3 linked regions of the Telluria mixta genome follow. The protein of the gene in region 1 interacts with the protein of each later gene in a pairwise test. Links are inferred from orthologs where the notes say so. Each region holds a gene or a part of one and is shown on either strand. Other genes may lie near its edges.

Evidence for each region. The genes of interacting proteins can lie anywhere in the genome.
Region 2: the proteins of ftsZ (region 1) and rlmN interact in binary tests that used the Escherichia coli proteins (3 or more experiments, as listed by UniProt). The link is inferred for Telluria mixta from one-to-one orthologs.
Region 3: the proteins of ftsZ (region 1) and P0M04_RS04615 interact in binary tests that used the Escherichia coli proteins (3 or more experiments, as listed by UniProt). The link is inferred for Telluria mixta from one-to-one orthologs.

Annotation. Positions count from the first base shown.
Region 1 is NZ_CP119520.1:760,169-768,034, forward strand. What follows is about bases 4,884-7,866. They hold ftsZ (cell division protein FtsZ), read right to left. Parts: upstream 6,985-7,866; coding sequence 5,782-6,984; downstream 4,884-5,781. Other genes in these bases: P0M04_RS03340 (GNAT family N-acetyltransferase), read right to left, coding at 4,884-5,059; P0M04_RS03345 (peroxiredoxin), read right to left, coding at 5,067-5,570; ftsA (cell division protein FtsA), read right to left, coding at 7,201-7,866. Also shown: P0M04_RS03325 (DciA family protein), read left to right, coding at 2,133-2,630; lpxC (UDP-3-O-acyl-N-acetylglucosamine deacetylase), read right to left, coding at 2,709-3,644; P0M04_RS03335 (DMT family transporter), read right to left, coding at 3,717-4,559; more of P0M04_RS03340, read right to left, coding at 4,610-4,883. UniProt on the Escherichia coli protein: Essential cell division protein that forms a contractile ring structure (Z ring) at the future cell division site. The regulation of the ring assembly controls the timing and the location of cell division.
Region 2 is NZ_CP119520.1:3,936,290-3,944,061, reverse strand. The notes cover bases 1,805-4,693. They hold rlmN (dual-specificity RNA methyltransferase RlmN), read right to left. Parts: upstream 3,891-4,693; coding sequence 2,718-3,890; downstream 1,805-2,717. Other genes in these bases: ndk (nucleoside-diphosphate kinase), read right to left, coding at 4,009-4,434; pilW (type IV pilus biogenesis/stability protein PilW), read right to left, coding at 1,909-2,718; P0M04_RS17495 (RodZ domain-containing protein), read right to left, coding at 1,805-1,898. In the rest of the region: ispG (flavodoxin-dependent (E)-4-hydroxy-3-methylbut-2-enyl-diphosphate synthase), read right to left, coding at 1-824; more of P0M04_RS17495, read right to left, coding at 840-1,804; P0M04_RS17475 (Bax inhibitor-1/YccA family protein), read left to right, coding at 4,700-5,383; P0M04_RS17470 (hypothetical protein), read left to right, coding at 5,568-5,918; P0M04_RS17465 (TonB-dependent receptor), read left to right, coding at 6,004-7,772.
Region 3 is NZ_CP119520.1:1,029,807-1,037,502, forward strand. Bases 1,805-4,617 are described here. They hold P0M04_RS04615 (rod shape-determining protein), read right to left. Parts: upstream 3,827-4,617; coding sequence 2,783-3,826; downstream 1,805-2,782. Other genes in these bases: mreC (rod shape-determining protein MreC), read right to left, coding at 1,805-2,619; gatC (Asp-tRNA(Asn)/Glu-tRNA(Gln) amidotransferase subunit GatC), read left to right, coding at 4,133-4,432; gatA (Asp-tRNA(Asn)/Glu-tRNA(Gln) amidotransferase subunit GatA), read left to right, coding at 4,458-4,617. Also shown: mrdA (penicillin-binding protein 2), read right to left, coding at 1-894; rod shape-determining protein MreD, read right to left, coding at 917-1,438; more of mreC, read right to left, coding at 1,438-1,804; more of gatA, read left to right, coding at 4,618-5,933; Asp-tRNA(Asn)/Glu-tRNA(Gln) amidotransferase subunit GatB, read left to right, coding at 5,960-7,420. UniProt on the Escherichia coli protein: Forms membrane-associated dynamic filaments that are essential for cell shape determination. Acts by regulating cell wall synthesis and cell elongation, and thus cell shape.

The DNA.
Region 1 (7,866 bases):
CGGCCTCGATCGGTTCGCCTTCCGGCATCTTGAGGCGGTCCATCACGGCGCGCACGCGGTCGCCCGCGAAGATGCGCAGCAACGGGTCGTCCAGCGACAGGTAGAAGCGCGACGAACCCGGGTCGCCCTGGCGACCGGAACGGCCGCGCAGCTGGTTGTCGACGCGGCGCGACTCGTGGCGTTCGGTGCCGATGATGTGCAGGCCGCCCTGCGCGACGACGTGGTCGTGCAGCGACTGCCATTCCTCGCGCAGCTTGGCCGATTGCTCGGCCTTCTGTTCCGGCGTCAGCGCCTCGTCGGCCTCGATGAACTGGATCTGCTTCTCGACGTTGCCGCCCAGGACGATGTCGGTACCGCGGCCCGCCATGTTGGTGGCGATGGTGATCATCTTCGGACGACCAGCCTGCGCGATGATCTCCGCCTCGCGTGCGTGCTGCTTCGCGTTCAGCACGTTGTGCGGCAGCTTGGCCTGGTCCAGGATACCCGACAGCAGTTCCGAGTTCTCGATCGACGTCGTGCCGACGAGGACCGGCTGGCCGCGCTCGTAGCAGTCGCGGATGTCGTTCAGCATCGCCTGGTATTTTTCCTGCGCCGTCTTGTACACCTGGTCCTGGCGGTCCTTGCGCTGCGACGGACGGTTCGGCGGGACGACGACGGTTTCCAGGCCGTAGATCTCCTGGAATTCGTACGCTTCCGTATCCGCCGTACCGGTCATGCCGGACAGCTTGCCGTACATGCGGAAGTAGTTCTGGAAGGTGATCGAGGCCAGCGTCTGGTTCTCGTTCTGGATGCGCACACCCTCTTTCGCTTCCACGGCCTGGTGCAGGCCGTCGGACCAGCGGCGCCCCGTCATCAGGCGGCCGGTGAATTCGTCGACGATCACGACTTCGTTGTTCTGCACGACGTAGTGCTGGTCCTTGTGGTACAGCACGTGCGCGCGCAGGGCGGCGTACAGGTGGTGGATCAGCGTGATGTTGGCGGCGTCGTACAGCGAGGCGCCTTCCGGCAGCAGGCCCATCTTCGTGAGGATGGCCTCGGCCTTCTCGTGGCCGGCCTCGGTCAGCAGCACGGTGTGCGCCTTCTCGTCCTTCGTGTAGTCGCCCGGGACTTCGATGTTGCCCTTGCCGTCCGGGGTCTCCTCGCCGATCTGCAGGGTCAGCAGCGGCGGGACTTCGTTGATCTTGTGGTACAGCTCCGTGTGGTTCTCGGCCTGGCCGGAGATGATCAGCGGGGTGCGCGCTTCGTCGATCAGGATCGAGTCCACCTCGTCGACCACGGCGAAGTTCAGGCCACGCTGCACGCGCTCGCGCATCTCGTAGACCATGTTGTCGCGCAGGTAGTCGAAGCCGTACTCGTTGTTGGTGCCGTAGGTGATGTCGGAGCCGTAGGCTTTCTGCTTGCTGTCGTGATCCATCTGCGACAGGTTCACGCCGGTGCTCAGGCCGAGCCAGCCGTACAGGCGGCCCATCTGTTCGGCGTCGCGCTGGGCCAGGTAATCGTTGACCGTCACGACGTGCACGCCCTTGCCGGACAGCGCGTTCAGGTACACGGGCAGGGTCGCCATCAGCGTTTTACCTTCGCCGGTGCCCATCTCGGCGATCTTGCCGTAGTGGAGGACCATGCCGCCGATCAGCTGCACGTCGAAGTGGCGCATCTTCATGACGCGCTTGGCAGCTTCGCGGCAGACGGCGAAGGCTTCCACGAGGATGTCGTCCAGCGTGGCGCCCCGGCCAGGCGTTGCTTGAATTCGTTTGTCTTTGCCTGGAGATCGGCATCGGACAGCGCTTCCATCTGCGGCTCGAGCGCGTTGATCTCGCGTACGGATTTTTGGTATTGCTTGAGCAGACGCTGGTTACGGCTGCCGAAAATCTTGGTCAGGAATGACATGCTGTGTTCTTCAAAAGTACGCCGCGAAAAAGGTCCGAGGAGCCCAGGATGATAGCAAAAACATATCTACCCGAGAGCACCAATGGCAAAAAGCCACCGATTTTATCATGCGATCCGGCCACACTTGGGGGTCGCCCGGCGGATCACAAGTGCGGCTGGCAAAAAATGTTATCAAACTGCATTCGATTTCACACAACGCGCACGATTCTTGGCGGCAGGGTGCGCGGCTGTGGTATGTTCCAAGCATGCAGTCTTCTAATCAGCAGCGTCCATTCCATATCTACGGCACCCGCGACCGCAAGACGGCCTTCGGCGCCACCGACTTCCTGCGCGCCAACGACCGCCTCGCGGCCCTGATGCCGACCGCCCTGCGCGTGGGCAATCTGCAGCGTGACGTCAAGGTCATCCTGCCGCCGATGTACGCCGGCTGCGACGTGCTGTCGTTCCAGGATGCCGTGCTGACCCTCGCCGTGCCCTCTTCCGCCGTCGCGGCCAAGCTCAAGCAGCAGCTGCCCAAGCTGCAGGCGGGTTTGCAGAAAAAGGGATGGCAGGTGGAGAACGTGCGCATCAAGATCCAGATGCGGCCTAACGTGCCCGTGCGCGAGGAGGCGAAGCCGTCCTCGCTGACCTTGCCGCCGACGGCGGTGGATGCGTTCGAGCAGTTGGGAGAGACGTTGCCGGAAACGCCGCAGAACGCGGCGCTGATCGCGGCAATCAGAAGGCTGGCGGAGCGACGCAAGTAGGGTGGACAGCTCCACCCGGCGATGTGCTGTGACGTGGCGTATCCGCCGTCCACGCGTTCATGCAGCGTCGGCGCACCATCAGGTCAGCGCCCACTCCCGCTCCATCTGCGCGCCGTAGGACACCGGCGCCCGCTCCTGCGCCTCGAACGTGACGATCTCGTAGGATTCCGGATGCGCCAGCAACTCGCGCAGCAGCAGGTTGTTCAGGCCATGGCCCGACTTGTGCGCCTCGTAGCTGGCCAGAAGCGGCGAGCCGACGAGGTACAGGTCGCCGATCGCGTCGAGGATTTTATGACGCACGAACTCGTCGTCGTAGCGCAGGCCGTCCGCATTCAGGATCCGGTATTCGTCCATCACGATCGCGTTTTCCAGCGAACCGCCGCGCGCCAGGCCCATGCCGCGCAGGCTTTCCACGTCCTGCATGAAGCCGAACGTGCGGGCACGCGCCACGTCGTGCACGTACGAGACCTTGCCGAAGTCGACGACGGCGCGCTGCGTCGTGCCGTCCACGGCCGGGTGGTTGAATTCGATGAAGAAGTCGAGCTTGAAGCCGTCGTATGGCGTGAGGCGCGCCCATTTCTCGTTGGCGCCGCTGCCCTGGCGGACTTCCACGGGTTTCAGCACGCGGATGAATTTCTTGGGCACGGCCTGCTCCTGCACGCCCGCCTGCTGCAGCAGGAAGACGAACGACGACGCGGAACCGTCCATGATCGGGATTTCTTCGGCCGTGACGTCGACGTACAGGTTGTCGATGCCGAGGCCGGCGCAGGCCGACATCAGGTGCTCGACGGTCGAGACGCGCGCATTGCCCTGCGTGAGCACCGACGCCATGCGGGTATCGCCCACGATATCGGCATTCGACGGGAACTCGACGATAGGGTCGAGATCGACGCGGCGGAACACGATGCCCGTATCGGCGGCCGCCGGACGCAGGGTCAGCTCGACCTTGGTTCCGGAGTGCAGGCCGACACCTGTCGTGCGGACCAATTGTTTGATGGTTCGTTGTTTGAGCATCGTTCGATTATATCGTAGGGCTTTCGCGCCTGCCGGAGGCCCCCACCCGGCGGTGGCTGGAACACCACGTTTTCACGGATGCTCGGCCTCCGCGTGGGTGGTTTCGTGGCGGATCAGGTACAGGCCACTGCCGATGATGATGGCGGCACCCAATAAAGTGTATTCATCTGGCAAGGTTTTCCACATGAGCCAGTCGATCGCCACGCCCCACGCGAGGGCCGTATACTCGAACGGCGCCACCACGGACGCCTCGCCATGGCTGAACGCTTCCGTCAGCGCCAGCTGGCCGAAGAAGCCGCTGACGGCCAGCATCAGGATCAGCAGCAGGTGCTCCGCCTGCACGGGCACCCATGCAGGCGCGGCCATGGGCGTCGCGCCGGTGGCCATCAGCACCATCAGCCAGAACATCATGTGCTCGCCCCGATCCGTGCGCGCGAGTACGCGTCCGGCCACGGCCGAGACGGCATAGCATACGGCCGCGATCAGCACCGCGAGGCCGCCCAGCGAGAAAAAGCCGGCGCCGGTCGGCCGCAGCACGACGAGCACGCCGGCCATGCCGACGCCGATCGCGATCCAGCGCGCACCGTTTACGCGCTCGCCCAGCACGAACACGGACAGCGCCGTGATCAGGATCGGACCGACGAAGAAAATCGAATACGCTTCGGCCAGCGACAGCGTCTTGAGGCCGTACGTGAACAGGGCCAGCATCGCGATGCCGATCGCGCCGCGCAGCAGGTGCAGCGGCCAGCGGATGCGCAGCAGCGAGCGCTGCCCGCCGCGCCAGAACAGGTACGCGCCGACGAGCGGCAGCGCGGACAGCGCGCGGATCGCCGCCACCTGCAGCGCCGGGAAATGCGCGGACAGGAGCTTCATCGTCATGTCCATGATGGAGAACATGGCGACGCAGACCAGCATCGCGCGGATGCTGCGCATGTTCCCGGCAAGCCGGCTCACGGGCGCATCTCTCACAGCCGCAGCTCCATGAACAGCGACAGCGGATCCTCCCGGTGGTCGCCGAACGGTGCCCGGCGCTCGAAGCCGAGGCGCTCGTACAAACCGATGGCTTCCGGCTGATGAATGCCGGTCTCCAGCCGCAGCACCGACAGGCCGGACATCCGCGCGAACATCACGAGGTGTTCGAGCAGCTTGCGGCCCGTCCCCAGTCCGCGCCTGCGCTCGTCGACGAACATGCGTTTGACTTCGCCATATTCCTGCTTGTTGACGAGCGCCGCGCAGCCCACCGCCGCGCCGTCCACGTCGCGCGCCACGAGGAACAGCACGTCGCCCTGCATGAGCGACGCGATGTCCATCAGGTGGTTGCTCTCGGCCGGATACAGCGCGGCGCAGTACGCGTCGAGACGCGCGAGCATGTCGCGCACCTCGGGCTGGTCCGGCGATTCGGTGTTGATGATCAAGCGTCGATCAGCCCAGTTGCTTGAGCAGCGTCTCGGCCGACGACACGTCGAAGCCACCGCTCTCGACGTTCAGCTGCTTGACGACGCCGTCCTGCACGAGCATCGAGTAGCGCTTCGAGCGCACGCCGAAGCCCTTGGCGACGAGGTCGAATTCCAGGCCGAGGGCCTTGGTGAACGCGGCGCTGCCGTCGGCCATCATGCGCACGATGCCGGTGGCCTTCTGGTCGCGGCCCCACGCGCCCATCACGAATGCGTCGTTGACGGAGATGCACCAGATCTCGTCGACACCCTTGGCTTTCAGCCGGTCGGCCAGCTGGATGTAGCCGGGCAGGTGCTGGGCCGAGCAGGTCGGGGTGAAGGCGCCGGGTAGGCCGAAGATGGCGATGGTCTTGCCTTTCACGAGGTCGGCCACGTTGAACGTGTTCGGGCCGAGCGCGCAGCCTTCGGTTTCGACGTCGATGAATTCCTGCAGGGAGCCTTCGGGCAGGCGGTCGCCGATCTGGATCGTCATGGTGGTATTCCTTTCAAGTTTCAAGAACCCGCAAGTATGCCTGATCCAGCCCAAACCGGGGTCAGAGCCCTTATTTTGGCAACTGCCCGCAAGCTATTTCCAAAAATCGGGCTCTGACCCCGGTGTTGAAAAACGAAAGGCCAGGCTGCTTGGAACAGCCTGGCCCCGCATCATGGAGCGCCGGTGGTCAGCCGGCGTTGGAGTCTGCTACTTAGTCGGCTTGCTTGCGCAGGAACGCCGGGATGTCGTAGGTCTCGACACCGTTGTTCTGCATCGCGCGCACCTGCTCGGAGGCCTGCTCGCGGCGCCACACGGCCGGCTGCTTCATGCCGTCCATCGCGCCGGCGCCGGTCGCCGTACCCATGGTCACGCCGGCCGTCACGCCCGGGGTGCCGGACATCATCGGCGCGCCGTACGTGCCGGTGCGCAGGACCTGCTGCGGCTGCACCAGCGAGATGTTGGCCTTGTTCTTGCCCAGGCCCGTCGCGACGACGGTCACGCGCAGTTCGTCGCCCATCTCGTCGTCGTAGGCGATGCCTTGTGCGATCGCGGCGTCCGGCGCAGCGAAGGCGCGCACGGCGGCCATGACTTCCTTGATCTCCTTACCTTTCAGGCCGCGCGACGCGGTGACGTTTACCAGCACGCCCTTCGCGCCCGACAGGTCGATGCCGTCCAGCAGCGGCGAAGCGACGGCCTGTTCGGCGGCGATGCGCGCGCGGTCGACGCCCGACGCGGTCGCGGTGCCCATCATGGCCTTGCCCTGCTCGCTCATGATGGTCTTCACGTCGTTGAAGTCGACATTGATGTGGCCCGGGACGTTGATGATCTCGGCGATACCGGCGACGGCGTTGTTCAGCACATCGTCCGCATGCTTCATCCAGTCCAGCATCGATTCGTCTTCGTAGATGTCTTCCAGTTTTTCGTTCAGGATGACGATCAGCGAGTCGACGTGCTTGGTCAGTTCGTTCAGGCCGTTTTCGGCGACGTCCATGCACTTCTGGCCTTCGTACGAGAACGGCTTCGAGACGACGGCCACGGTCAGCGCGCCCAGGCTCTTGGCGACTTCCGCGACGATCGGCGCGGCGCCGGTGCCCGTGCCGCCGCCCATGCCGGCGGCGATGAAGACCATGTGCGCACCGCGCAACGCGTCTTCGATGCGCATGCGCGATTGCTCGGCCAGCTGGCGGCCGATTTCCGGACGCATGCCCGCACCCAGGCCGGACTCGCCGATCTGGATGATGTTGTGGGCGCTGGATGCGGCCAGCGCCTGGGCGTCGGTATTCGCCGCGATGAACTCCACGCCGGCCACGCCCTTGTTGATCATATGCTGGACCGCATTGCCACCCGCGCCGCCAACGCCGACGACCTTGATGACGGTGCCCAATGCTGCGTTATCGACCATATCGAACTCCATGATGAACTCCTAATCTCGATGAGCCGTTTCCAAGCCCGAATCCTCGCGGACATCGCCAGGACTCGAGATTGGAAACGCGCCACTATTTTAAAAATGTTTCGTGTCCGTTACCAAGCAAATCTGCTACTAGCTGTTACTAAACCTCGAAAAACCCGCCACGCGTTGCGTTTACGTTGTTCCCATCCTGGCTCACGCGCGCCGCGGTCCTCCGCCGCCTCAGAAATTCCCGAGGAACCACTCTTTCATTCGTTGCCACACTGCCTTCACCGATCCATCCTGACGCGTGACGATGTGACCGCGCAGGTACTGTTTTTTCGCTTCCAGCAGCAGACCGAGGACCGTCGCGTAGCGCGGGCTGCGCACGACGTCCGCCAGTTGCCCCCGGTATTCCGGCGTGCCGAGGCGCGCCGGTTTCAGGAAGATGTCTTCCGCCATTTCGATCATGCCCGGCATGATCGACGAGCCGCCCGTCAGCACGATGCCCGACGAGAGCACGCCTTCGTAGCCGGACTCGCGCACGACCTGGTGCACCATCGCGAACAGTTCTTCCACGCGCGGCTCGATCACGGCCGCCAGCGCCTGGCGCGACAGCGCACGCGGACCGCGGTCGCCGAGGCCCGGCACTTCCAGCGACTCGCCCGGATCGGCCAACACCTGCTTGGCCACGCCGTAGCGGATCTTGATCTCTTCCGCCTCGCCCGTCGGCGTGCGCAGCGCCATCGCGATGTCGCTCGTGATCTGGTCGCCGGCGATGGGGATCACGGCCGTGTGGCGGATCGCGCCATCGCTGAAGACCGCGATGTCGGTGGTGCCGCCGCCGATGTCGATCAGCACGACGCCCAGTTCCTTCTCGTCGTTCGTCAGCACGGAATCGGCCGACGC
Region 2 (7,772 bases), 3.2 Mb from region 1 along the record:
GTGTCGCCGATGCCTTCCTGCAGCAGCACGGACAGGGCCGCGGTCGACGCGACGATGCCCTTGCTGCCCATGCCCGCTTCCGTCAGGCCCAGGTGCAGCGCGTAGTCGCAGCGCTTGCCCAGTTCGCGGTAGACGGCGATGAGATCCTGCACGCCCGACACCTTGCACGACAGGACGATCTTCTCGCGCGCCAGGCCGATTTCCTCGGCGCGCTGCGCGTTCTCGATCGCCGACGTGATCAGCGCTTCGTACATCACCGACTGCGCGCTCCACGGCTGGGCGCGGGCGGCATTCTCGTCCATGATGCGCGCCAGCAGCGCCTGGTCCAGGCTGCCCCAATTGACGCCGATGCGCACCGGCTTGTCGTAGCGGATCGCGGTTTCGATCATCTGCGCGAACTGGGTGTCGCGCTTGGCGCCCTGCCCCACGTTGCCCGGATTGATGCGGTATTTCGACAGCGCCTGCGCGCACTCGGGATAATCGCGCAGCAGCAGGTGGCCGTTGTAGTGGAAGTCGCCGACGAGGGGGACGTCCACGTCCATCCTGTCGAGCTGTTCGCGAATCGCGGGCACGGCGGCCGCCGCTTCCGGCGTGTTCACGGTGATGCGCACGATCTCGGAACCGGCGCGTGCCAGTTCCTTGACCTGGATGGCGGTGCCGATCACGTCGGCCGTGTCCGTGTTCGTCATCGACTGCACGACGACGGGGGCGTCGCCGCCGACCATCACCTTGCGCGCGCCGTGCTGCACGACCACGCCGCGGCTGGCGCGGCGCGGCAGCGGGCCGGAACCGATCGGCTCGTTGGCGTTGTTCGAAAAAGTCATCTGAGTGTTCCGTTGTTACTGGAGATTGACGCGCGAGATCGTCTTGCCCGGCACCTGCGGCAGGGAGACGGCCGTACCGCGCAGCGTCGCCGTCACGCCGCCCGGATTACCGACCGTCACGCGGACGGGCTGCTCGACGTTGACGGTCTCCGTGCTGCCCGCCTTGACGAGGCGCGAGAACAGCGGCGCGCCGCCCTTGGCCGGACGGACTTCGATCCAGGAGTCTTCGCGCACGTTCAGCACGAGGGCATTGGCGCCGCTGGCCGCAGGGGCTGGCGCCGGCACAGCCGACGCGGTCGCCGGGGCCGGCGTCGCGGGCGACGTGGCGCCGGGCGCTGCGGCCGGGGCCGCGGGAATGGTCGTCGGCGGCGCACCGGTCGCGGTCGCGCCCGGCACATTCACGACGGGACCCGGCGCGGCCGTGGTCGCAGGCGCGGTACCAGCCGGCGCGGTGGCCGGTGCCGATGCGCTGGCGCTCGGGCCCGGCACGGAAATCAGCGGCACGGCAGGATTCTGCAGGGTCTCGACAGAGCTGCCGTTGGCGGCCTCCGTCGAGGCACCGGTCGCGGCCGGCGTGGCCACGGTGCTGCCCGTGTCCGCATGCTGGCTGCCCGGCACGAAGCCGAAGTGCCATGCCGCGGCAGCGGCAGCCACGACGACCACGACGGCGCCCGCGATCATTCCCAGCGGCAGGGTCGAGCGCTTGCCGTGGCTCGGGAACCTGGATTGCGAGAACGAGGTCGGGGTCGGGCGACGGTTCGCCGTGACGGCGCTCGTATCGGGCGCGGGCTCGGTCTCCATGGCGATCTGGGCCACCAGCGGCGCCGGATCGACCTTCACCAGCTTGGCGTAGGCCCGCACGAAACCGCGGGTCACGGCCGGACTCGGCAGCGACGCGTAATCGCCCGCCTCCAGGGCGATGACCTGGCGCACCGCCAGTTTCAACTGGTCGGCCACCTGCTCGACCGACCACCCCATCGCCTCGCGCTGCGCGGCCAGGACCTGGCCGGGAACACCGTGCACAGGCGGTTGGTTGTCGGGCGTCGCCGGCTGATCTGCACGCTCGGAACTCATTGTCGTTGTCTCACTCACTAAAGGCACCGCGCTCGAAGGCCGCGTACTCGGGCGAGCCGGGGAAGCGCTTGCGCAACTGCGCCGCCAGCGAAGCTTCCGTGGCCCGGTCGCCGAGCATGTGCTTGACCCGGATGGCCAGCCACAGCACGTCGGCCGACAGCGTGTCGAGCTTCGCTGTCTCCGTCAGGCGGTTAATGAAAAACCCGGCGCGGGTGTAATCGCGCCGCTCGAAATATACCCGACCCAGGCCGGCGCTCGTCGCCGGCAGGTCGGGATCGTAACGCAGGGCGTCGAGCAGATAGCGCTCGGCCGCGTCGACATTCTTCATCTTCAGGCTGCAGTTACCTGCGTTCACCATGGCTTTGACCGGCGTCGCGTAATTTGGATTCTTCAGCGCCGCATCGAAATAGGTCATGGCCTCCGCCGGCTTGCCGCCGGCGTCGCACAGGAACAGCCCGTAATTGTTCGACAGATCCGGATTGCGCGGCGCCAGGCGCAGCGCGTGCCGGTAGTTCTCGTCGGCGAGGCGGTTCTCGCCCATCGCCGTGTAGATCAGGGCGCGCACGCCATACGCGTCGGCAGAGTCCGGGTTGGCGGCGATAGCCTGCTTCACCTCGTCCAGCGCGATCTCGTACTTGCGCTCCTGGTAATAGCCCACCGCCAGTTGCAGGCGGATCTGGGCGCGTTTTTCCGCGGCCGTCTGGTCGGACAGCGTCTTGAGCTCGTGCGATTCGCCCGCCATGCCACCATTGCCGGCGCACGCCGCCAGCAGCAGAGGAAGGGCGAGCGCGCAGGCCAGGCGTCCGGACAGCCGCGGCATCAGGACGAGATCTCCACGATCTTGCCGAAGTTAGGGCCGAATTTTTGCTGGTATTCGGCCATCTTGCTCATGCGCTCGTTTACGCGGGTACGGTCCTTGACCTCGCCCGCCAGCTGGCCGCAGGCGGCGTCGATGTCGTCGCCGCGCGTCTTGCGGATCGTCGTGACGAGGCCGGCGTCCATCAGCACCTGGGCAAACGCCTTGATGCGCGGGTTCTTCGAGCGCACGAGGCCGGATTCCGGGAACGGGTTGAACGGAATCAGGTTGAACTTGCACGACACGCCGACGACCGGATCATTGACGAGGGCGACCAGTTCGCGCGCATGCTCGTCCGTGTCGTTGACGCCGTCCAGCATGCAGTATTCGAACGTGATGAAGTCGCGCGGGGCAAATTCCAGGTAGCGCTTGCACGCGGCCATCAGCTCGCGCAGCGGGTATTTCTTGTTCAGCGGCACGAGCATGTCGCGCAGCGGGTCGTTCGAACCGTGCAGCGACACGGCCAGCGCCACCGGGCATTCCTGCGACAGCTTGTCCATGTTCGGCACGACGCCCGACGTCGACACGGTCACGCGGCGGCGCGACAGGCCGTACGCGTTATCGTCCAGCATCAGCTTGAGCGCGGTGACGGTCGGATCGAAGTTCAGCAGCGGCTCGCCCATGCCCATCATGACGACGTTCGTGATCTGGCGCTCGCCCTTCGGCCCCGGCTCGATGCCCTTCGTGCGGCGCAGTTCGAACTCGGCCATCCACAGCTGGCCGATGATCTCGGACACGCTGAGGTTGCGGTTGAAGCCCTGCTTGCCCGTCGAGCAGAAGCGGCAGTTGACGGCGCAGCCGGCCTGCGTGGAGATGCACAGCGTGCCGCGCGTCTCTTCCGGGATGAACACGGTTTCGACGGCATTGCCGTTGCCGACGTCCACGAGCCATTTGCGGGTGCCGTCGCTCGACGTGTGGTCGCTGATGATCGCCGGGGAACGGACTTCGGCGCGCGTCTTGAGTTTTTCGCGCAGCGACTTCGCCAGGTCGGTCATGTCGTCGAAGTTGGCGACGCCGAACTGGTGGATCCAGCGCTGCAGCTGTTTCGCGCGGAACGGCTTCTCCCCCAACTCGGCGCAGTAAGCGACGAGCTGCGCGGGATCGAAGTCCAGCAAGTTGGTGAGAGTTGCCATGATTGAATCCTGTGCCTTCAAAATAAGTCCCGCCCGCCGGGCTCTTCGAGCATGGGCGAGCGGGATATTGCAATGTTAAACCGGCCTGAGGCCGATCAACACAAATAATTGCTACTAAAGATTAACGCGAGTAGACGTTCAGTGCCGGGAAGTAGTAAGCGATCTCGACAGCTGCGGTCTCGGCGGCGTCCGAACCGTGCACGGCGTTGGCGTCGATCGAGTCGGCGAAGTCGGCGCGGATGGTGCCCTTGTCGGCTTTCTTCGGATCGGTTGCGCCCATCAGTTCGCGGTTCTTGGCAATCGCGCCTTCGCCTTCCAGCACCTGGATCATGACCGGGCCCGAGATCATGAAGTCGACGAGATCCTTGAAGAACGGACGCTCTTTGTGGACAGCGTAGAAACCTTCGGCTTCGGCGCGCGACAGCTGGGCCATACGGGCAGCGACGATCTTCAGGCCTGCGCCTTCGAAACGGCTGTAGATTTGGCCGATCACGTTTTTAGCGACTGCGTCAGGTTTGATGATCGACAGGGTGCGTTCGATTGCCATTTAAAAACTCCAATAAAAAGAAAGGTTTAAATCGAGATTTGGGAACTCAATCAACCTTCTATTTTACCATACATCCGTCATCCTACCGATATTGCGTGGGAGGGAGGCCGGATGATACAGTGACAATGATGAGTCCTCGTCCATATGGGGCGCGCGCCGGACCTTATGCAAGACTTAAAACTTGCGTTTCCGGCACATTGCCCCTGTTGACGCCAGGTCCAGTCCCCATATGGGGAGCAAAGCGATTTCTTCCAACGGAGGCATTATGATTCCCAGCCTGCAGAAAACCTACGACGTCTCGGCCATCCAGGCCACGCGTCACCGCGTGCTGCGCAACACTTACTGGTTGCTGGCACTGTCCATGGTCCCGACGGTGCTCGGCGCATACATCGGCCTGCAAATGGCCCTGCCGATCTTTGCCGGCGGCATGGGCGTGATCCTGTTCCTCGCCATCGCGTTCGGCTTCATCTTCGCGATCGAGAAGACCAAGAACTCGGCGGCCGGCGTACCGATCCTGCTCGGCTTCACGTTCTTCATGGGCTTGTGGCTGACCCCGCTGCTGCGCTTCACGCTCGGCTTCAGCAATGGCGGCACCCTGATCATGACCGCGTTCGCCGGTACCGCGGCCGTGTTCGCCACGATGGCGACGATCGCGACGGTGTCCAAGCGCGATTTCTCGGGCATGGGCAGCTGGCTGTTCGCCGGCGCCATCGTCGTGATCCTGGCCGGCCTGGCCAACGTGTTCCTGCACCTGCCGGCGCTGATGCTGGTCGTGTCGGTGCTCGCGATGGTGATCTTCTCCGCCTTCATCCTGTTCGACGTGAACCGGATCGTGAACGGCGGCGAGACCAACTACATCAGCGCGACACTGGCCATCTATCTGGACATCTACAACGTGTTCACGAGCATGCTGCAACTGCTGGGCATCGGCTTCGGCAACCGCGACTGATCCCCACCGCTCGCATCGACGAGCCGGCCTGCGGGCCGGCTTTTTTATTGCCCAAGACCGGGGTCAGAGCCCGGTTTTTGGAAACATCCGGCGCGCAATGGGCGGACAGCAGCTTACCGAAAGTATGATTGGCAGAACCGCACGGCCCTGCGTACAATATCCGTTCGCTTTCGATCCCGTCCCCATGTCCCGTAGCCTGGTCCACGTATTGCTGTCGCTGCTGCTGCTCGTTTCGCAGCAGTTGTCGGTCGGACACGGCTATACGCACTGGGCGGAGGCCGCCGACACGCTCGTCCAGCAGACCGCAGCCACGGCGGACACCGACGACGGCACCGGCAAGCTGCCCAAGCCCGGCCTGCACGACCTGTGCGGCCAGTGCGCGGCCAGCGCCCAGATCGCGTTTGCGCTGCCTTCCTCGCTGCGGCAATTCGTCCCGGCCGAGCTGGCCTATGCCGCGCCCGCCGTGCCGGCCACTCCGGGCATCTGCCTGCTCACGACCTGCCCGTTCCAGTCGCGCGCACCCCCTCAAGCCTGATAACACCTCCCGCTGTTTCCCGTACCGCCCGGCACGTCCCGGCGGTATGGGCCGTTATCCATTCGCTTGAGATTGTAGAAAAATCATGAAAATCGAACGTACGCTGCTCGCCAGCGCGCTCCTGCTCGCCTTCCACCCGGCCGTCCGCGCCGACGATCAAGAAACCATCAACGACGGCAAGATCCAGCAGGTCGTCGTCACGGCCAGCCCGTTGCGCAACGGCGAAGGCGACCAGATCCTGACGCCGGCGAAAGTGCTCGCGGGCGACGAGTTGCGTGACAAAGTCGGCAGCTCGCTGGGCGAGACGCTGCAGAACGAACTGGGCGTATCCGCCTCCGCATTCGGCGCAGGTGCGTCGCGCCCCATCATCCGCGGCATGGAAGGCTCGCGCGTAAAGATGCTGGAAAACGGGATGGCGACGTCCGACGTGTCCGGCCTGTCGAACGACCACGCCGTCGCGTCCGAAGGGGCCGTCGCGCGCCAGATCGAGATCCTGCGCGGCCCCGCCGCCCTGCTGTACGGCTCGGGCGCCATCGGCGGCCTCGTCAACGTCGTCAACGAACGCATCCCGACCGCGCTGGAACCGAAGGTGACGGGCCAGGTCGAGTCGCGCCTGAGCACGGTCGACAACGGCAAGGACATGTCCGGCACGCTGGACGGATCCGTCGGCAAGTTCGGCCTGCACCTGGACGGCAACCTGCGCAATACGGACGACTACCAGATTCCCGACCTGCGCGTGGCGAACGACCCGACGTCGCGCATGAACCGCCTGCCGAATTCCGATACGAAGGAGCGCAACATCGGCATCGGCGGTTCGTACATCGACGACTGGGGCTATGCGGGCCTGTCGGCATCGCACCTGACCAATTTCTATGGCATCCCGACCAACGAGGGATCGCACATCGACCAGCGCCAGAACCGCTACGACTTCGACAGCGTCATCAAGAACCCGCTCGCCGGCTTCGAAAGCGCGCGCGTCAAAGCCGGCTATACGGACTACCACCACGCCGAGCTGGACGATGGCGTGCCCGCCACGCTGTTCTCGAACAAATCGTTCGAATCGCGCGTCGAGCTCACGCACCAGCCGATCACGCCCCTGGGCCTGCACGGCACGTTCGGCGTGCAGACGGAAAACACACACTTCTCGGCGCTGAGCGCGGAAGGCGGACCGGACACCGTGCCGGTCACGCACTCGACCACGCAGGCTGCCTTCCTCGTCGAGGAATGGAGCCAGGGTCCGCTGCGCTGGAACGCGGGTCTGCGCTATGAAAACGTCGACCGCAAGCCGGTCGGCAACCGCGAACGCAGCTTCGACCTCGGCTCCGGCTCGATCGGCGCGCTGTGGCCGTTCACGAAAGGCTATTCGTTCGGCGCGACGGTGTCGTATGCCCAGCGCGCGCCCGCGACGGAAGAACTGTATTCGGGCGGTCCGCACGACGCCACGCTCACGTTCGATGTCGGCGATCCGGACCTGCGCAAGGAAATCTCGCGCAACATCGAGCTGTCGCTGCAAAAGACGAGCGGCCTGCTGCGCTGGCGCGTGAACGCCTACCGCAACAACGTCAACAACTTCATCTACGGCCATATCACGGATACGTCGTTCGACGAGGACGGCAACCCGGGCGGCGAGTTCCGCCAGCGCATCTTCCAGCAGGCGAAGGCGCACATCCAGGGCGCGGAAGCGGAGCTGACGTGGAACCAGATCGGCATGGGCTGGAACGGCCGCGTGTTCGCGGACATGTCGCGCGGCTACCTCGACGACGCCGGCAACCTGCCGCTGCAGCCGGCCGACCGCGTGGGCGCCGCCATCGGCTACCGCCAGCCGCACTGGCGCGCCGGCCTCGACTGGACGCA
Region 3 (7,696 bases), 270 kb from region 1 along the record:
GCCGTCGACGAACAGGTTCGGGTCGAAGCCGGGCCGCGACACGTACGCGAGCACGTCGCCCGTCGCCGGTTCGATGGCGACCAGCGCCCCGCGGTAATTGCCGAACGCCTCCTCGACGACCTTCTGCAGCTCGATGTCGATCGACAGGATCAGGTTGTTGCCCGGCGTCGGCGGCGTGCGCGACAGGGTGCGGATCGCGCGGCCGCCGGCCGAGCGCTCCACTTCCTCGTAGCCTGTCTGGCCGTGCAGCTGGCGCTCGTAGCTCTTTTCCAGGCCTTCCTTGCCGATGTGGTCCGTGCCGTTGTAGTTGGCGGCATCGTCGCTGGCATCGAGCACCTTGGCCTCGGCCTGGTTGATGCGGCCGATGTAGCCCAGCACGTGCGAGGCGACTTCGCCCAGCGGATACTGGCGGAACAGCCGCGCCTGCACTTCCACGCCGGGGAAGCGGAAGCGCTGCGCGGTGAAGCGCGCCACTTCGTCGTCGGTCAGGCGGGTGCGGATCGGGACGCTGGAAAAATTCTTCGACTCTTCCATCAGGCGTTTAAAACGTTTCCTGTCCTTCGGTTCGATCGTGACGAGCTTCGCCAGTTCGTCGATGACGGAATCGAGGTTCGCTTCCAGCTTCGACGGCGTGATCTCGAGGGTGTAGGCGGAGTAGTTGCTGGCCAGGACGACGCCGTTGCGGTCGACGATCAGGCCGCGGTTCGGCACGATGGGGACCAGTGCGATGCGGTTGTCCTCGGCCTGTGCCATGTACTGGCTGTGCTTGACGACCTGCAGCCAGACGAAGCGTGCGACGAGCAGGCCGAAGCAGATGAAGACGAACAACACCATCGCCGTCAGGCGCATGCGGAACAGGTGGATCTCGCGATCACTGTCTTTAATCTCGGTCATTCGGGAATGCGATCAAAAGTCTTCAGATCGGACGCGTATGGTCCTTGTCGACCGCGCGGCGCTGCGGCGCCAGCAGCAGCCACGTGATCACGGGCCACAGCGCGACGGCGATCACGCTTTCGATGAACACGAGCGCGCCGGGGAAGCGGCCCGTGACGAAGAAGCGCACCATCACCTGGATCGCCTGCGTGAGCAGCAGCAGCGGGAACACGTGCATCGCCTGCGTGACGAGCGGGAACCACAGCACGCGGCGGTGGATCATGATCGCCAGGTACGACAGCAAGGTGTACGCGAGGGCGTTCTCGCCCAGCAGCGTGGCGTCGTGCACGTCCATCAGGAGGCCCATGCAGAACGCGATGCCGATGCCGACCTTGCGCGGCTGATGGATGCCCCAGAACACGAGCACCAGCGCGACGAAGTCCGGCGCGCCGACCCAGCGGCCCCACGGCAGCAGGTTGAGCATGAATGCGCAGACCAGGCTGAACGCGATGAACAGCGGGCTGACCGGCAACAGGATGTAGTGCGGACGGTTTGTCGTCGGCATCAGGTCCCCTCCTTCGGCGCAGCCGGTGCAGGCTGGGTCGGCGCGACGGTGGCTGGATTACGTGCGGGCGCTGCCGCGGCCGGCGCGCCGGCGGCGGGCGTCGTCGCCGGCGCCCGCACGGCTGGCGTTGTGGCCGGCGCGGCGGCCTGCGTTGCAGCCGGCGTACGCGCAGCAGCGGCCGGATTCGGGCGCGCGGGCGCGGCGCCGTTCGCGGCCGGCGCGACGGCCGGTGCCAGCGGTTGCGGCGGCAGCGGCAGCGGCGGCACGGGTTCCATGCGCGGCAGGTTCTTCTTCGACGTGGTGCCGGCGTTGGCCTTCGGCGCATCCGTGGCCGGGCGCGGCGGCAGCGGCTGGTCGGACATCACGATCAGCAGTTGGCGGTGGCGGTCGATGCCGGCCAGCGGCTGGCACACGACGCGGCCGAAGGCGCCCTGCGCCACGTTCTCGACCTGGATCACCTTGGCCACCGCGAGGCCGGCCGGGTAGACGCCGTCCAGGCCGGACGTCACGAGCACGTCGCCGACCTGGATGTCGGCGTTCGGCGCGACGAAGCGCAGGTCGAGAAGACCCGACTGGCCGCGGCCATACGCGACGCTGCGCAGGCCGTTGCGCAGCACCTGCACGGGGATCGCCTGCTCCTTGTCGGTGAGGAGCGTGACTTCGGACGTGAACGGGAACACGCGCGTGACCTGGCCGACGACGCCGGCGTTGTCGATCACGGGCAGGCCGAGCTTGACGCCGTTGCGGGTGCCGCGGTCGAGCACCACGCGGCGCGTGGACGGATCGCGCGCGTCGTACAGGATCTCGCTCATCATCGAATGCACGGGCAGGTGCTCGCGCGCATCCATCAGGCGGCGCAGCTGCGTGTTCTCGGCCATCTGGAGCTGCGCCTGCTGCATGGCCTGGGCCATCGCGACCTGCTGGCTCTTCAGGTCGCGCACTTCCTTCTGCAGCGCGGAGATCGAGGAAAAATACGTGCCCATGTTGGCCAGCGCGTCACGCGGGGCCAGGGCAGCCATCTGGAACGGGTACAGGACCGTTGCCGCCACCTGGCGCACGGCGGTGAGCGCGTGCAGGCGGGCGTCGACCACGAGCAGCGCGATCGACAGGAGAGCGAACACGGTCACCTTGACCCTTGCGGGGGCGCCTTGCTTGAACAGCGGCGGAGGACTGTATTCCATGACTTCCAATAATGCGGGCGACCGGCGCCCGCGTCAATCCAGACGCCCGGCGCGGGGTTGCGGCAGACGGGCGACACCAAACGCGGGCAGCGCGTGCAACGTGGAGCGTCCCCGCAGGATCGCCGGAACGGTCACACGCCCTATCCGCGCAGCCACGGCCGGGTTACTCGTACGAGAAGATCGAGCCCAGCTTGTCCATGCGCTCGAGCGCCATGCCCGAACCGCGCACGACGCAGGTCAGCGGATCCTCGGCCACCAGCACCGGCAGGCCGGTCTCTTCCATCAGCAGGCGGTCCAGGTCGCGCAGCAGTGCGCCGCCGCCGGTCAGCATCATGCCCTTCTCGGCGATGTCCGCGCCCAGTTCCGGCGGGGTCTGCTCGAGGGCGTTCTTGACGGCCGAGACGATGTTGTTCAGCGGGTCGGTCAGCGCTTCCAGGATCTCGTTGGACGAGATGGTGAAGGAACGCGGGATGCCTTCCGACAGGTTGCGGCCCTTGACTTCCATCTCCTTGACTTCGGAGCCAGGGAAGGCCGACCCTATTGCCTTCTTGATCGACTCGGCGGTCTGTTCGCCGATCAGCATGCCGTAGTTGCGGCGGATGTAGTTGACGATGGCTTCGTCGAACTTGTCGCCGCCGACGCGCACGGAACCTTTATAGACCATGCCGCCCAGCGAGATGATGCCGACTTCCGTCGTGCCGCCGCCGATGTCGACGACCATCGAGCCGGTCGCCTCGGATACCGGCAGGCCGGCGCCGATCGCGGCCGCCATCGGCTCTTCGATCAGGTAGACCTGCGACGCGCCGGCGCCCAGCGCCGATTCGCGGATCGCGCGGCGCTCGACCTGGGTCGAACCGCACGGCACGCAGATGATGATGCGCGGCGACGGACGGAAGAACTTCGAATCGTGCACCATGCGGATGAACTGCTTGAGCATCTGCTCGGTGACGGTGAAGTCGGCGATCACGCCATCCTTCATCGGACGGATCGCTTCGATGTTGCCGGGAACCTTGCCGAGCATTTGCTTGGCTTCCTTGCCGACCGCCTGGATCGTCTTCTTGCCGTTCGGACCGCCTTCCTGGCGGATCGCGACGACCGAAGGCTCGTCCAGCACGATGCCCAGGCCGCGCACGTAGATCAGTGTGTTGGCGGTGCCCAGGTCGATGGCCAGGTCGTTCGAGAAATAGCTACGTAAAAAACCAAACATGTGTGTCCTGATATGCGCGATAGGGTGCGCCTAACATTAATCGGGGAATCCTTGCCGCGACTGCCGAGCGCCTCGCGGGCTTTTCATGCGTGGAAGCGGGGCAGGTTTCGCCCGGAGAACGCATTAGCCCGCCATTCTACCTTATAATTTACCGATTAAACGCTGAAAAACGGGTGGTTTCGTGCCCATATCAGCCTGCGAGATCGACGGTATTAGAAAGCTTTTATCAGCTTTAGCGCGCCGTTGTCCAAATTTCATTATCTACACATTCATCTTTGAACGCGGTATCGAACCGCGCTTTTTGCCATGTCCCTGACACTTTCAGACGTAAAACGGATCGCCAACCTGGCCCAGCTCGACATGGATGAAGCCCATGCCGAAATCGCCTTGAACGAGCTGAACGGGATCTTCGCCCTCGCCGACCAGTTGCAGGCCGTCGACACCACGGGTGTTGCGCCGTTGTCGCAACCGCTGGCCAGCGTGCTCGCCCTGCCCCTGCGCCTGCGCGAGGACGTGGTGACGGAAGACAACCACCGCGACGACTACCAGGCCCCGGCCCCGAAAACCCAGGACGGCCTGTACCTGGTGCCGAAAGTCATCGAATAACCCGCTGCGAACGTCGACCATCATGATGCATCAAAAAACCATCAAGGAGCTGTCCGCGCTCCTGCACTCGAAACAAGTCTCGGCGACGGAGCTGACCCGGCACTACCTCGACCGCATCGCCGCCAGCCAGCATAACGCGTTCCTGGATGTAAATCCGGAACTGTCGCTGGCGCAAGCCAAGGCCGCCGATGCGCGCATCGCGGCAGGCAATGCCGGCCCGCTGACCGGTATTCCGATTGCCCACAAGGACATCTTCGTCACGCAGGGCTGGCGCTCGACCGCGGCCTCGAAGATGCTGGGCAACTACACCAGCCCGTTCGACGCGACCGTCGTCACGAAATTCGCCGACGCCGGCATGGTCACGCTCGGCAAGCTGAACTGCGACGAATTCGCGATGGGCTCGTCGAACGAGAACTCGGCATTCGGCGCCGTCAAGAATCCGTGGGACGCGCTGGCCGTGCCGGGCGGCTCGTCGGGTGGCTCGGCCGCCGCGATCGCCGCGCGCCTGGCGCCTGCCGCGACCGGCACCGACACCGGTGGCTCGATCCGCCAGCCGGCCGCGTTCTGCGGCATCACCGGCATCAAGCCGACGTACGGCCGCGTGTCGCGCTTCGGCATGATCGCGTTCGCCTCGTCGCTCGACCAGGGCGGCCCGATGGCCCGCACGGCCGAGGACTGCGCCCTGCTGCTGAACGACATGGTCGGCTTCGACGAGCGCGACTCGACGAGCCTCACAGCCGAGCAAGGCAATGCCCGCGAAGATTTTACGCGCGACCTGAACGCACCGTTGACCGGCCTGCGCATCGGCGTGCCGAAGGAATACTTCGGTGAAGGCCTGGCAAGCGACGTCGAGCAGGCCGTGCGCGCCGCGCTGGACGAATTCGTGAAGCTGGGCGCGACGCTGGTCGAGATCTCGCTGCCGAAGACGTCGCTGTCGATCCCCGTCTACTACATCATTGCGCCGGCGGAAGCCTCGTCGAACCTGTCGCGCTTCGACGGCGTGCGCTACGGCTACCGCGCCCCGGAGTACACGGACCTGCAGGACATGTACAAGAAGACGCGCGCACAGGGCTTCGGCAAGGAAGTCCAGCGCCGCATCATGGTCGGCACGTACGTGCTGTGCCACGGCTACTACGACGCGTACTACGTGCAGGCGCAAAAGATCCGCCGCCTGATCGCCGACGACTTCCAGGCCGCGTTCCGCGACAAGTGCGACGTGATCATGGGCCCGGTGGCCCCGAGCGTCGCGTGGGACCTGGGTTCCAAGGCGAACGACCCGGTGGCAAACTACCTGGCCGACATCTTCACCTTGTCGACCAGCCTCGCCGGCCTGCCCGGCATGTCGATCCCGGTCGGCTTCGGCCAGGGTGAAAAGAACGGCAAGCGCCCGGTCGGCCTGCAAATCATCGGCAATTATTTCGCCGAGGCGAAGCTGCTGAACATCGCGCACCAGTACCAGCAAGCCACGGATTGGCATACGCGCGCGCCCGAAGGCGTTTGACGCACTGACATACAAGAGAGAACACCATGCAATGGGAAGTCGTCATCGGTCTTGAGAACCACGTCCAGCTCACGACCAACTCCAAAATCTTCAGCGGCAGCTCGATCAGGTTCGGCGCCGAGCCGAACACGCAGGCGAGCCCCGTCGACCTGGCGCTGCCGGGCGTGCTGCCCGTGATGAACAAGGGCGCCGTCGAACGCGCCATCCGCTTCGGCCTCGCGGTCGGCGCCAAGATCGCGCCGCAATCCGTCTTCGCGCGCAAGAACTACTTTTATCCCGACCTGCCGAAGGGTTACCAGATCAGCCAGTTCGAAGACCCGGTCGTGCAGGGCGGCAGCCTCACGTTCGCGTTCGAGAAGGATGGCAAGCTGGAGACGAAGACCGTCAACCTGACCCGTGCCCACCTCGAGGAAGACGCCGGCAAGTCGCTGCACGAGGATTACCACGGCATGAGCGGCATCGACCTGAACCGCGCCGGCACGCCGCTGCTGGAGATCGTCTCCGAGCCGGAAATCCGCAGCGCCGCCGAAGCCGTCGCCTATGCGAAGGCGCTGCACGGCCTCGTGATGTGGCTCGGCGTCTGCGACGGCAACATGCAGGAAGGCTCGTTCCGCTGCGACGTCAACGTGTCGGTACGCCCCGTCGGCCAGAAGGAATTCGGCACGCGCTGCGAGATCAAGAACCTGAACTCGTTCCGCTTCATCGAAGAAGCGGTGAATTACGAGGTGCGCCGCCAGATCGAACTGATCGAGGACGGCGGCAAGGTCGTGCAGGCGACGCGCCTGTGGGACCCGGACCGCAAGGAAACGCGCCAGATGCGCAGCAAGGAAGACGCGCAGGACTACCGCTACTTCCCCGACCCCGACCTGCCGCCGCTCGCGATCTCGCAGGAGTGGATCGACCGCGTGAAAGCCGGCATGCCGGAACTGCCGGCCGCGATGCGCGAGCGCTTCATCCGCGACTACGGCCTGCCCGAGTACGACGCGCTGATCCTGACGTCGTCGCAGGCGATGGCGACCTACTACGAAGCCGTCGTCGCGAAGGCCGGCAAGGACAACGCCAAGGCGGCCGCGAACTGGCTGATGGGTGACGTGTCGTCCGCGCTGAACCGCGCCGACGTCGCCATCGAGAACTCGCCGGTCGAAGCGTCGCAACTGGCCCTGCTGCTGAAGCGCATCGCCGACGGCACGATCTCGAACAACGCGGGCAAGAAGGTCTTCAGCCTGATGTGGGAAGCGCAGTCGGGTGACGAGAACCTGGCCGACGCGATCATCGAGCGCGAGGGCCTGAAGCAGATCTCGGACACGGGCGCGCTGGAAGCGATCGTCGACGAGGTCCTGGCCAACAACGCGAAATCGGTCGAGCAGTACAAGGCCGGCAAGGAAGCCGCGATCAACGCGCTGATCGGCCAATGCATGAAGGCGTCGAAGGGCAAGGCGAATCCGGCGCAGGTTACCGAGCTGCTGAAGAAGAAGCTGGCGGCCTGAGTCCTGGCACGCCCCAAAAAACCGGAGCACACTCCGGTTTTTTTACGTCTGCACTATTGCCCCAATTCGGGGTCAGAGCACATTTCCGCGCAAATTCGGGGTCAGAGCACATTTCGGATCAATGTCTTTACGAAACCGAACCACCCATCCCCGCAGACAGCATCGACGTGTCGATCGCTGTGCAGCAGAACCGGCAAGCGGCCCTCGCCGTAAAACTTGCTCCAAGGATGGTGCACAAAAAAGTGCTCTGACCCCGAATTTCACCGAAAAAGTGCT